Regions from separate parts of the Sphingobium sp. B2D3C genome, predicted to be linked through region 2. Evidence: predicted binding sites of a transcription regulator. Region 2 holds the regulator's gene; each other region holds the start of a gene.
What was found. Region 2 encodes LexA, which represses DNA repair genes until DNA is damaged. Its sites were predicted from a motif close to GTTCCNCNCTTGTTCT; they were not measured.

Region 1: the regulator LexA is predicted to act here: its motif matches at 2,270-2,285, upstream of uvrA (excinuclease ABC subunit UvrA).
Region 3: the regulator LexA is predicted to act here: its motif matches at 1,655-1,670, upstream of M2339_RS02380 (putative DNA modification/repair radical SAM protein).

Annotation. Positions count from the first base shown of each region.
Region 1 covers NZ_JAOQOK010000001.1:2,181,892-2,186,348, reverse strand. The annotation lists gene uvrA (excinuclease ABC subunit UvrA) at 1-2,262, opposite strand, end outside; gene M2339_RS10160 (hypothetical protein) at 2,463-2,825, shown strand; gene M2339_RS10155 (Crp/Fnr family transcriptional regulator) at 2,861-3,628, opposite strand; gene M2339_RS10150 (hypothetical protein) at 3,791-4,165, shown strand; gene M2339_RS10145 (TauD/TfdA dioxygenase family protein) at 4,287-4,457, shown strand, end outside.
Region 2 covers NZ_JAOQOK010000001.1:947,986-952,442, reverse strand. The annotation lists gene M2339_RS04365 (bestrophin family protein) at 1-858, shown strand, start outside; gene lexA (transcriptional repressor LexA) at 984-1,688, shown strand; gene M2339_RS04355 (ComEC/Rec2 family competence protein) at 1,713-3,806, opposite strand; gene gltX (glutamate--tRNA ligase) at 3,899-4,457, shown strand, end outside.
Region 3 covers NZ_JAOQOK010000001.1:524,786-529,242, reverse strand. The annotation lists gene M2339_RS02390 (glutaredoxin family protein) at 1-654, shown strand, start outside; gene purC (phosphoribosylaminoimidazolesuccinocarboxamide synthase) at 704-1,483, opposite strand; gene M2339_RS02380 (putative DNA modification/repair radical SAM protein) at 1,673-2,914, shown strand; gene M2339_RS02375 (UdgX family uracil-DNA binding protein) at 2,911-4,335, shown strand.

The DNA.
Region 1 (4,457 bases), 1.2 Mb from region 2:
GCCGATGGGCGACTGATCGATGTCGATCACCTTGTCGAGATGCTCCAGCCCCTCGATCTTGTCATGCGCGCCGGCGATGACGCGGGCGCCATTCAGCGCGCGGGCGCTGGCGGCATAGAGCGTATCGATGGTGAAGCTCGACTTGCCCGAGCCGGAGACGCCGGTGATGCAGGTGAAGGTGCCGAGCGGGATGGACGCGCTGACGCCCTTGAGATTGTTCGCGCGGGCATTCTTGACGGTCAGCTTCTTGCCGCTGCCCTTGCGGCGCTTGGCGGCGACGGGGATTTCGCGCGTGCCGTTGAGATAATCGGCGGTGAGCGAGCCCTGCGTCGCCAGCACATCGGCCAGGGTGCCCTGCGCGACGATCTCGCCGCCATGCACGCCGGCGCCCGGCCCCATGTCCACGATATGGTCGGCGGCGCGGATCGCGTCCTCATCATGCTCCACGACGATGACGGTGTTGCCGAGATCGCGCAGGCGCTTGAGCGTCACGAGCAGCATATCGTTGTCGCGCTGGTGGAGGCCGATGCTCGGCTCATCCAGCACATAGAGCACGCCGGAGAGGCCCGAGCCGATCTGGCTGGCGAGGCGGATGCGCTGGCTCTCGCCGCCCGACAGGGTGCCGCTGGTGCGGTCCAGATTGAGATAATCGAGGCCGACATTGTTGAGGAAGCCGAGGCGCTCGATGATCTCTTTGAGGATGGCCTTGGCGATCTGGTTCTGCTGGTCCGTCAGCTGCTGGGGCAGGGCAGTGAACCAGGCCAGCGCATCGACCACGCTCATGCGAGTGGGGGTGGCGATGTCCTGCATCGCGACCTTCACGGCCAGCGCCTCGGGCTTGAGGCGCGCGCCGCCGCAGGTCTCGCAGGGCTGCGCGGTCTGGAACTTGCCCAGCTCCTCGCGCATCCAGGCGCTGTCCGTCTGCAGCATCCGGCGGTTGAGATTGCCGATCACGCCCTCGAACGGCTTGGAGACGCTGTAGCTCTTGCGCCCATCCTGGAAGGTGAGGGTGACCGGCTTGCCGCCCGTGCCGTGCAGGATGATGAGGCGCACCTCGCCCGGCAGCTCGCTCCACGGCGTCTCCAGGCTGAAGCCGAAGGCCTTTGCGAGGGAGGCGAGCACCTGCATGTAATAAGGGCTCGGCGGATTGGACTTGGCCCAGGGCACGATCGCGCCCTTTTTGAGGGTCAGCGCCTCATTGGGGACGACGAGCTGCTCGTCGAACTCCAGCTTCTCGCCCAGGCCATCGCAGGCCGGGCAGGCGCCCTGCGGCGCGTTGAACGAGAACAGGCGCGGCTCGATCTCCTGAATGGTGAAGCCGCTGACCGGGCATGCGAATTTTTCGCTGAAGATGATGCGGTTGGCCGGGATGCCGGCGTTTTTCATACCTTTTTTCAGCCCCTCCCCTTCAGGGGAGGGGTTGGGGTGGGGCTGCTGCGTCGCGCCCGTGACTTCCGATGACGGCATTGAGCCGCCATCTCCAGCACCCACCCCTTGCCCCTCCCTTGAAAGGGAGGGGTTAAGGAGAGACGCCACCGTCCCCTCAGCCAAATCCACATAAGCCAGCCCCTCGGCCAGCTTGAGCGCCGTCTCGAAGCTCTCAGCGAGCCGCTGCGCCATATCCTCGCGGACCACCACGCGGTCCACCACCACCTCGATGTCGTGCTTGTACTTCTTGTCGAGCGCGGGGGCTTCCTCGATGGGGTAGAATTCGCCATCGATGCGCACGCGGGTGAAGCCGGCCCGCTGCCATTCGGCCAGTTCCTTGCGATACTCGCCCTTGCGGCCCCGCACGACCGGGGCGAGCAGATAGACCCGCGTCCCCTCCGGCAGCGCCAGTACGCGGTCGACCATCTGGCTGACCGTCTGCGCGCTGATCGGTAGGCCGGTGGCGGGGGAGTAAGGCACGCCCACGCGCGCCCAAAGGAGCCGCATATAGTCGTAGATCTCGGTCACGGTCGCGACCGTGGAGCGCGGGTTGCGGCTCGTGGTCTTCTGCTCGATCGAGATGGCCGGCGAGAGGCCGTCGATATGCTCGACATCCGGCTTCTGCATCATCTCCAGGAACTGGCGCGCATAAGCGGAGAGGGACTCCACATAGCGCCGCTGCCCCTCGGCATAGATGGTGTCGAAGGCGAGGCTCGACTTGCCGCTGCCCGAGAGGCCCGTGATGACGACCAGCGCATCGCGCGGCAGATCCACGTCAATGCCCTTGAGATTGTGCTCGCGCGCGCCGCGCACCGAAATATGGGTAAGGCTCATGGGCGGTGTTCTATCTCTGTTCCTGAAGGGAATCCAGCGGCAAGGTTCAGCCAGAGGCACAGATAGGATCGCCCGAGGCCAGATGCGAGATGGCCCGACGGACATTCGCGCGATTGCGCGTGCATCGAGTCTTGATCTTAATCATTGTACCAGCAGGCCGTGGCGTGGAATGCCCGGCCTGACAGACGACGGAGAACGACATGACCCTGGCACGTTACGCACGACTGGCGACCCTTGCAGGCACCATGATGGTCTCAGCCACCGTCGCGCTGGCGCAGGACACGCCGCAGGAGCAGGAAGAGCGGCGTGTGCTCCATGCCGAGCAGGCAAAGCTGGCTGCGCAGCAGATGAGCGATTTCGAAGCGCAGAAGAAAGCCATTGCCGACGAGCAGGCCGCGCGGGAACAGACCTATCGCGACGCGCTGGCGGCGCGGGATGCAGAAATCGCCGCCGAACAGGCGCAGGCCGCCGAGGCGCGGGCGAAGTGGGAAGCGGATGTCGCGGCCTGTCTGGCCGGCGACAAGACCAAATGCGCGCCACTTCCGCCGAAGACCAGAAAGTAGGAGGCCATCTCCTGCGCGACAGCTCCTGGCAAACGTTAGGGGCTGACGTTGTGGACCAGATGCTCAAGCTCGGCGGGGTCTGGATAGACGCCCGCCAGCACGTGATCGAAATGGGTGCGCACCATGTCGTTGCATGAACAGGCGCGCTGACGCAGCCGATCCGCATCCAGCACGACGAGCGAGCCGCGCCGGGTCTGGACGAGCCCGTCGGTCTTGAAACTCTTGATCAGGCGGCTGGCATAGCTGCGCGCAATGCCGAGAAGGGACCCGAATTCCTCCTGCGTCATCATCACTTGATTGTTGCCAGTGCGATCGACAGCGGCCGTCAGCCATTTGGCCGCCCGCATCTCCAGGCTGTGGACCGCGTTACACGCGACCGACTGGAAAATCTGGGCGAGCAGACAGTCCGCATAGCGGCTGAGCAGATCGCGAATGGCGGGAGAACTCGCTTTCAGCGTCTCCAGCGTCGCAGAATCGAACCGGGCGAAATAGCCGCCATGCATCACGCATGACCGGGAGTAAGCCGCCAGCCGCCCACTGCTGACGATGCCGCCCACAGCGCCCTCACGGCCGACCATCGCGATCTCGACCGACGAACCGTCGTCCATCAGCACGTGGAAAGTCGCGACCCCATCGCCAAGGGGGAAATAAGCGGCCACCACGGTATCGCCGGGGTCGTAAAGGGTCGTGCCCGTGGGGAGGCGCACGACGCGCGCCACTTTGGCCATCAGCGCCAGATCGGCAGGGTTCAGCGCTGCCACCAGATTGTTATGATCGATGCCGGGCGAGACAATGTCGTGCATGCGATGCATAACGATCAGCCCCCGCCGCAGTTCCCATCTATGTTCAAAAGTGAACAGACATCCATCAACTCACCGCGCATAGAGGCACCGCAGAGCCGCGTTCATGATAGTAAACGGGCCGCAAAGGGTCAGTAGCAGGGGCAGGCCGGCGCCTCTCGTTGAATGTTCGAGGAACCGGGGATGCTGAATGTTCTTTTGCTTGAAGATGAAATGCTTATCGCGCTCGACCTTGAGTTGACGTTGCGCGAATTGGGGGCGGATGAAGTCTATCCCGTCGCCACAGTGAGCCAGGCGATTACAGCTCTGGAAAGCGGCAATATCACCGGCGCGATTGTCGATTATAATCTGGGCGGCGAAACCTCGGAGCCGGTTTTGATGGAACTGGAGGCGCGCAAAATCCCGTTCGTGGTGATGAGCGGCTATCCGGACAGCAGCTATCTGGGCGATGGCACCAGGGATTGGCCAATGCTTCCCAAGCCGGCGGGGCTGAGCGCCCTGCGCGAGGTTCTCGCCAGCATGAAAGCCTCGAAAAGCTAGGCGGAACGCGCTATCGCCGTGACGCGAGGCTGGCGAAGCAGGGCGCATTCCGAGCGTGGCGAATACTTGACCATGCTAATGATTGTGCTACTATCGGCCTCCTCAGGAGCAGGATAGACTGATGACGATCACGGCCACACCCATCACCCCCCGTTTCGGCGCCGAAATTTCCGGCGTGGACATCAGCAAGCCGCTGGATGCGGATACGATCGCCGAGCTGATCGCTCAGCAGGATCGCTGGGGCGTGACCGTCTACCGGAACACCGGGCTGGACGATGAGGGGCAGATCGCC
Region 2 (4,457 bases):
TTCGCCTACCGCGGCACGATCATGCCGCATATCCAGCATCGGCTGGCGGGCATCGCCGTGGCCAGTGTCGCGGCCATTCTCGCGGCCCGCGCCTGGCCCGGGCTGTTCGCGCAGATCAGCGGCATTCCATTCGCGCTGATCGGCCTGTCGCTCTCTATCTTCATGAGCTTCCGCAACAGTGCCTGCTATGATCGCTGGTGGGAGGGCCGCAAACAGTGGGGTGCGCTGATCATCGCGAGCCGCTCCTTCGCACGGCTCACGTCCTCGCTGCCTGAGGAGGAGCGCGCCCCGCTGCTCCGCGGCGTCTGCGGCTTCACCAACGGTCTTGCAGCCCGCCTGCGTCAGCACGACGAGGCTGCCGCCATCGGCCGGTGGGTGAACGATGGACCATGGCGCACCTCCCCGAACCCGACCGACACGGTGCTTTATGAGATGGGCGCACATTGCCTACGCCTCGCAGCCGACGGGCAGATCAACCCCATCCACCACTCGCTCATCGAGGGCCAACTCAAGGCGCTCAGCGATGTGCAGGCGGCCTGTGAACGGATCGCCAGCACGCCGGTTCCGTTCACCTATTCGCTCATCCTCCACCGTACGACCTATGTCTTCTGCCTGTTGCTGCCCTTCGCCCTGGCTGGTTCGCTGGGCTGGTGGGCCCTCATTCCGGTGCTGGTGGCGAGCTACACCTTCTTCGGGCTGGATGCTTTGGGCGATCAGCTGGAAGACCCGTTCGGCTATGATCCTAACGATCTGCCGCTCGATGCGATGACACGGACGGTCGAACGCGAAATGCTCGCCCGCCTCGGCGCGACCGACCTCCCCGCACCCATCGCGCCCGATCAGCACATCCTGACCTGATCGCTCGCCCGTGCGTGGGGCTACACGCAGCTCACCAAACCGTGAGATATTTGGCCGATCCGTGTTGACGTGGCTCGATTCGTTTCCTAAACGTTCTCCGTCCGTTCCATATTGGGGAACCACTCATGTTGACCGCCAAGCAACAGCAACTGCTCAGCTACATCAAGCAGCATCTCGATCAGGGTGGCGTCTCGCCCAGTTTCGAGGAGATGAAGGAGGCGCTGGACCTCAAGTCGAAGTCCGGCATCCATCGGCTGATCAGCGCGCTGGAAGAGCGCGGCTTCATCCGCAGGCTGCCCAATCGTGCGCGGGCGCTCGAAATCCTTAAACTGCCCGATGGTATGCCCGTGGCGGAGCGGACGGAAGAGCCGGCGGCGACCACCAACGTGACCCCGCTGCGCAAGGCGACCACCGCGCCGGCGCGGACCATCCCAATCGCCGCCAATGACGTGATCGAAATTCCGCTGCATGGGCGCATCGCTGCCGGTCTTCCCATCGAGGCGATGGAGAGCGACACCATGCTGCCGGTCCCGGCCGCATTGCTGGGCGCCGGCGATCATTACGCGCTGGAAGTCTCCGGTGACTCGATGATCGAAGCGGGGATTTTTGACGGTGACTTCGCGCTGATCCAGCGGACCGAGACGGCGCGCGACGGCCAGATCGTCGTTGCCCTCATCGACGAGAATGAAGCGACGCTCAAATATTTCCATCATGACGGCCGCAAGGTGCGGCTCGATCCCGCCAATCGCGACCATGAGCCGCAAACCTATGAGGCGCGGCAGGTACGCATTCAGGGTCGGCTCGCGGGGCTATTGCGGCGCTATAACTGAGACGGGCGATATGGGGCGCCGGCTCTAGCGCGAGCCGGTACCCACGATCCAGGGATGGCGGCCGCGCGGGTCGTGGCCCGGCACGATCTCCCGACTGTCGAGCAGGATCAGTGCGCCGCCCATAGCGCTCAGCGCTGGCCGATCCAGCTTCGCCCAGCGCGGCACACATCCGGGCGGGAGGCGCCGGTCCGCGATCACCAGATCAGCCTGTGCGCAGGCGGCCACCAGCTCGGGATAGGGAACGAGCAGGCGCGAGCGACTGATCAGCAGGTGAACCGGCGGCTGGTCAGCACGGCCCGGCAATGTCATCGCGCACATGTCCCGCGTGCATCGCGTGTCCGGCGCCTGCGCGAGAGACGCAAACTCGCCGTCATAAGCGCTCGCCTCGGCCAAAGTCGTCCGAACATAGTCTCCGCTTCGGTCCCGCAACAGCGCCATGCGCCCGTCGCCCAGACGCACGGCCACATGATGACCATCGGCGGTGACGAGCACGTCGGCGGACGGTGCCAGAAATGTCAGGAAAAACCCAAGCGCCGCCAGAGGCAAGCCCCACCAGCGGAGCGCCGTGTGCCAGAGCATCACCCACAAGAGGCCGATCATGGCGAGCGCAAAGGCCAGTCCGCTGGAGACGGGCAGCGACAGCGTCGCAAAGGGCTGACTGGCGACAGTATGCGCAATCCATAGCAGGAATTTGAGCGCCACGCCGACGACCCACCAGACCGGCGCCCCCAGCCCGACGGCATCGAGCACCAGCGCGAGCACCTCGGCGGGCATTACCACGAAACTTGTGAGCGGAATGGCGATCATATTGGCCGCAGCGCCAAGCAGGCCCGAGCGATGGAAATGGGCAAAGGCAATCGGCGTCAGCACCAGCTCCACCAGCAAACCGGTCGCCAGCAAGGCACCCAGGCTGCGGGTCCAGCGTTTTATCCGCCCCTCATCGCGTCGCTCGTACAGCCGCCGTGCGGGGGGATATTCGTAAAGCGCCACGATTGCGGTCACGGCAACGAAGCTCATCTGGAAGCTGGGGCCGATGACAGCCTCGGGCCAAAAGATCATCACGATCAGCGCGCCGGTCGCGATCAAGCGCAGCCCGATGGCCTCACGGCCCAGAGCCATGCCCGCGATTACCAGCAGAGCGGCAATGCACGAGCGGATCGTCGGCACCTGCGCCCCGGTGAACACAGTGTAGCCGATGCCCGCCGCGCCGCCCACGCAGGCGGCGATCATCAGCACCGGCCAGCGCAGCGCAAGGGTCGGCGAAAGCGCAAGCAGACTGACCATGATGAGAATCACGCCGCCGATCAGCGCGGAGACGTGCAAGCCACTGATCGAGAGCAGATGGGCAAGCCCGCTGCGCCGCATCGCGTCCGCATCCGCCTCACTGATCCAGTTCTGATTGCCCGTGGCGAGCGTGATCGCGATCGTCCCTTCCGGTCCCGGCAACCGCGCGGCGATGTGGTGGGCGAGAGTCGCGCGCGCATCCCCGCCAGCGGTTGCCGCATCGAGGCGCTGCACTTTGCCGACTGCCCGCCCGGTAGCGCCGAGGCCGGAAAAATAGGCCGTCCGCGCAAAATCATAAGCGCCCGGCAGGGCAGCCGGTGCAGGCGGCATTAGCCACGCTCGGACGGCAATGCGGTCCCCTGCGGCAATCTCCTCTGCCATCTGATCGGGCGCCGCGTTGATGCGGACCCGCGCCGGCAGATCGGGCCGGGATAGCGGCGCGACCTCCAGCCGCACCAGTCCCCGTGCAGCCAGGGGCGTCGCCGAGAGGACGCGCGCCTCCATCTCCACCACCGCGGCGCGTGCGAGCGGTGGCTGCGCCACGAGCAGCGCTTTAGCCCAGATCAGCAGACAGCCCGCCGCCAGCAGCACCGCGCCGACGGCCAGCGCAGCAGGCAAGCGTCCTCCGCGCCCCACGGCGCCAAACGCGGCGGCGGCGCCCAGCCAGAAGGCGATCCACGCCATCCACTGCGGCGGCGCAGGCAGGGTGAACCAAGCGATAATCCCGGCGCCCAGCAGGATCGGCACCCACAGTGGCAGTTGCGCCCGCTCGGCCTCCAGCACCGATTCCGCTCGCGCATGAAGCCGTCCCAACCAGACACTGCTGCGGCGCAACAACGGTATTTGTCGAGCCGGAAAAGGCGTGCTAGGGGCATTCTCGTTCACTAGGAAACCCACCCGCGACATAAGGGAAAAGCAGGCATAGCGTGGCAGAAGGACGGAAACAAACAGGCACGGTCGTCACCCGCTTTGCCCCCTCGCCTACGGGATATCTCCACATTGGCGGCGCACGCACGGCGCTGTTCAACTATCTTTTCGCCCGTCACCACGGCGGCAAGTTCCTACTGCGCGTCGAGGATACCGACCGCGCCCGCTCAACCGAATCCGCGATCGAGGCGATCTTCGACGGCTTGAGCTGGCTGGGTCTTGCAGGCGATGACGAACCGGTCTTCCAGTTCGCGCGTGCGGCACGCCATGCCGAGGTCGCCAACGCCCTGCTCGACGCCGGCCATGCCTATAAATGCTTCGCGACTCCCGAAGAGCTGGCAGCCCTGCGCGAGCAGCAACGCGCCGCGCGTCAGCCGATGCGCTACGACGGGCGCTGGCGCGACCGCGATCCCGCCGAAGGCGGCGATGCCCCCTATGTCATTCGCCTGAAGGCGGCCCGCGAGGGCGAAACCGTCATCGAAGATGCCGTGCAGGGCCGTGTGGTCGTGCAGAATGCCGAGCTGGACGACATGATCCTGCTCCGCTCGGACGGCACGC
Region 3 (4,457 bases), 420 kb from region 2:
GACCGCTGGATCGAAACGCGCGAACAGCAGGAGGCCTTCAAGGCCGAGCATTATGTGACCACCACGCCGCAGGTGTTCATCGACGCTCAGCGGATCGGTGGCCATGATGACTTGCGCCGCTTCCTGGGCCTGAGCGTCAAAGATCCGAACGCGACGAGCTATACCCCTGTTCTGGTCGTCTTCGCTGTAGCGGCGCTGATCGCGCTGACGATCGATCTGTTGACGGCCGCGCCGCTGCTCAGCCTGCTCACCCTCGAGCGCTTCATCTCTGTGACGATGATCCTGCTGGCGATGCTCAAGCTGCAGGATGTGGATCGGTTCGCGACCATGTTCCTGGGCTATGATCTGCTGGCCCGCAAATGGGTGCCCTATGCCTCAATCTATCCGTTCGCCCAATTGGGCGCCGGCGTGCTGATGCTCGCGGGGGCCCTGCCCTGGCTCTCGGTACCAGTCGCCGCGTTCATCGGCGGCATCGGCGCGGTGTCTATCTACAAGGCCGTCTATGTGGAGAAACGCAGCCTCAAATGTGCCTGCGTCGGCGGCGGGACCAATGTGCCGCTCGGCTTCGTGTCGTTGACCGAAGACCTGTTCATGGTCGCCATGGCCCTGTGGATGGGCCTCAATGCCTGGGTGCTACCCGGCGCGCCGATGTAAAGGCGCGGTTGCCGGGCGCCGCTGTTCAGCGCCCGGCCCGAACCGTCTCTTACTTGCCGCGCTTCTTGCGGTGGCTCTCCAGATCGAGAACGTCGTTCTCAAGGCCCTCGGGCAGCAGGCCAAGGCGGCGCGCGACTTCCTGATAGGCCTCGACCTCACCGCCCAGATCGCGGCGGAAGCGGTCCTTGTCCAGCTTCTCGTTAGTGGCCATATCCCACAACCGGCAGCCATCGGGGCTGATCTCGTCGGCCAGAATGATGCGCGAGAAATCGCCATCCCAGATGCGGCCGAACTCCAGCTTGAAGTCGACCAGACGGATGCCGATGCCGGCGAACAAGCCGCTCATGAAGTCGTTTACGCGGATCGCCATGTCGGCGATGTCGTGCATCTCTTCCTGGCTCGCCCAGCCGAAGCAGGCGATATGCTCTTCGGTGATCAGCGGATCGCCGAGCGCATCATCCTTGTAATAATATTCGATGAGCGTGCGGGGGAGCTGCGTGCCCTCCTCAATGCCCAGCCGGGTGGAGAGCGAGCCAGCGGCGACATTGCGCACCACGACCTCGATCGGCACGATCTCCACCTGACGAATGAGCTGCTCGCGCATGTTCAGCCGCTTGATGAAGTGGGTGGGCACGCCGATGTTCGCGAGCAGCGTGAAGACATGCTCGGAAATCCGGTTGTTCAGCACGCCCTTGCCGGAGATCGTCCCCTTCTTCTGCGCATTGAAGGCAGTCGCGTCATCCTTGAAATACTGGATCAGCGTGCCGGGCTCGGGACCTTCATAAAGGATCTTCGCCTTGCCCTCATAAATCTGGCGACGACGGGACATGTGCGGGTGCCTACTCATCAGTTGTAAAAATCAAGGCCCCGGCGGCGCGAATCAGCGAGGATCAGCGGACACCGGGGCTCTTCCCAGCGCATAGCGCAAGGCACATGGCAGTGCAATTTTCAGACGAACCGAGCCACGTTGGCCTGCTCGGTACTTGCCGCCCCAGCCGCAAGAACATATAAAGAACAAATGAAACAGGAGACGATCACGGACCGCTTGGCGATCCTTGCGGACGCCGCGAAATATGATGCCTCCTGCGCATCGTCCGGCACGGCCAAGCGTACCAGTCGCGATGGCAAGGGGATCGGCTCAACTGAAGGCATGGGCATCTGCCATGCCTATGCGCCGGATGGGCGCTGCATCTCGCTGCTCAAGATCCTGCTCACCAATCATTGCATTTTCGACTGCCATTATTGCGTCAACCGCAAGAGCTCGAATGTACGCCGGGCGCGCTTCACGGCTCAGGAAGTCGTCGAGCTGACGCTCAACTTCTACCGGCGCAATTATATTGAGGGCCTGTTCCTCTCCTCCGGCATCATCAAGTCCGCCGACCATACGATGGAGCAACTGATCGAGGTCGCCCGTGCCTTGCGGGAGGATCATGGCTTCAAGGGCTATATCCACCTCAAGACCATTCCCGAGGCCGATCGCGCGCTGGTCGAGCAAGCGGGCCTGTGGGCGGACCGCGTCTCGATCAATGTCGAACTGCCGACCGATCGCGGCCTGACCGATCTGGCGCCGGACAAGAATGGCGGGCAGATCGAAGGGGCCATGGCGCGGCTAGGTTCGGCGATGATCGAAGCGAAGGATGCGCGCAAACGCTTCAAGCATGCGCCGATGTTCGCGCCCGCAGGACAATCCACCCAGATGATCGTCGGCGCGGATGGCGCCAGCGACACGCAGATCATCGGCCGGGCCAGCGAATTGTACGACCGCCATCGCCTGCGCCGCGTCTATTATTCCGCCTTCAGCCCGATCCCCGATGCCAGCGCGGTCCTGCCGCTCAAGCGACCGCCGCTGATGCGCGAGCATCGGCTCTATCAGTCCGACTGGCTGATCCGCTTCTACGGATTTTCGACCAGCGAGGTGCAGACCGCGACCGACGATGACGGGATGCTGGCGCTCGACATTGACCCCAAGCTGGCCTGGGCCTTGCGGCACCGGCAGGATTTTCCGGTCGACATCAATCTGGCCTCGCGCGAGAAGCTGTTGCGCGTGCCAGGACTGGGCACGCGGGCGGTGGCTGCCATCCTGCAAGCCCGCCGCCATCATCGTCTCCGGCTGGATGATCTCGCCCGGCTGACCCGCACGGTCACCAAATTGCGGCCATTCATCGTCACGGCCGATTGGCGCCCGACAGGCTTGATCGACACGGCAAACCTGCGCGCCCGGCTCGCGCCGCCGCCACGACAGATGGAATTGTTCGGATGAGGTCGGCCCCGCTCTCGGACCAGCCGGCGCTGGTCAACGCCGAACTGGAAGATGCCCATGATTTCGACACATGGCGCGATCTGGCCCGCGCCTGGGTCTCGCAGGGCGTCACTCCGGAGCATATTCGCTGGGCAGCGGCATCGGACAGCGCGCCGGATTTGTTCGCGTCCAAAGACACGCCTCAACCGGCTGCATCACTCCGCCCGGTCACGGCCAACAAGCGCTTCATCGAGCTGGCCCGCAAGGTGATCCTGCACAGCTCGGATACACGTTTGGCGCTGCTGTATCGCCTGCTGTGGCGCCTGCAATGCGATCCGCACCTGCTTGAAAAGACGAGCGATGCCGATGTCCATGCCCTGACGCAACTGGAGCGGCAGGTGCGCCGCGACATCCACAAGATGCGCGCGTTCGTGCGGTTCCGGCTGGCCCACGATCCCGATGGAACGGACCGCTACGTGGCCTGGTTCGAGCCGGATCATGCCATCGTGCGCGCCAATGCCCCGTTTTTCCTCAATCGGTTCGCGAGCCAGCGCTGGTCCATCCTGACACCCGATCTCAGCCTGCACTGGGATGGCGCTCAGCTTGCGGAGGGGCCGGGCGCCGACCCTCGCGATGCACCGGGCGAAGACGAGATTGAAGGGCTTTGGCAGCGTTATTATGCCTCCATCTTCAACCCCGCGCGGCTCAAGGTGGCGATGATGGTGAAGGAAATGCCTCGACGCTACTGGAAGAACCTGCCAGAGGCCGCATTGATCCCGTCTCTGATCGCCGGCGCGCAGGCCCGCGAGACTCAGATGGTCGATCAGGGCGCCGATCCCTTCCAGCGCCCGCCCCCGACGTCCCTCAACGAGATTGCCGAGGGCATCTCGACCTGTACCGCCTGCCCGATCGGCTGCAACGGCACACGCGCTGTCGCCGGCGAAGGGCCGGGCCGCGCGCGGCTGATGATCGTGGGCGAGCAGCCCGGCGATTTTGAAGAGCAGCAGGGCCGGCCTTTTGTCGGGCCGGCAGGGCAGTTGCTCGACGGGCATCTGGAGACGGCGGGGTTCGATCGTGCCGAAATCCGGCTGACCAACGCCGTCAAGCATTTCAAATTCGAGCAACGCGGCAAGCGCCGCCTCCACCAGAACCCGACTGCCGGGGAAATCGACCATTGCCGCTGGTGGCTCGATGCCGAAAGACGGATCGTTCAGCCAACGATCGTGCTAGCCTTAGGCGCGAGCGCAGGACGCGCCCTGCTGGGCCGAACACCCAGCATCGCCAAGGAGCGCGGCCAACCCTATCAGCTCGCGGACGGCAGCCAGCTCTGGCTGAGCGCCCATCCCAGCTATCTGCTGCGCCTGAGCGGCGAGGCGCAAGCGCGGGAACAGAATTTGTTCGCCCGCGATCTGGCGGCGGTCCGCGTGGCGCTGCAAGGTTGATGAGTGCAAGAGACGCGGTGCGACGGCCGCTGATGTTGCGCACAGGCCTGCGGAGATCACTTGGAATAAAAGGGGAGCAGAGAGCCATCGAACTGACCATCTCCCGATCGCAGCGAACGCAA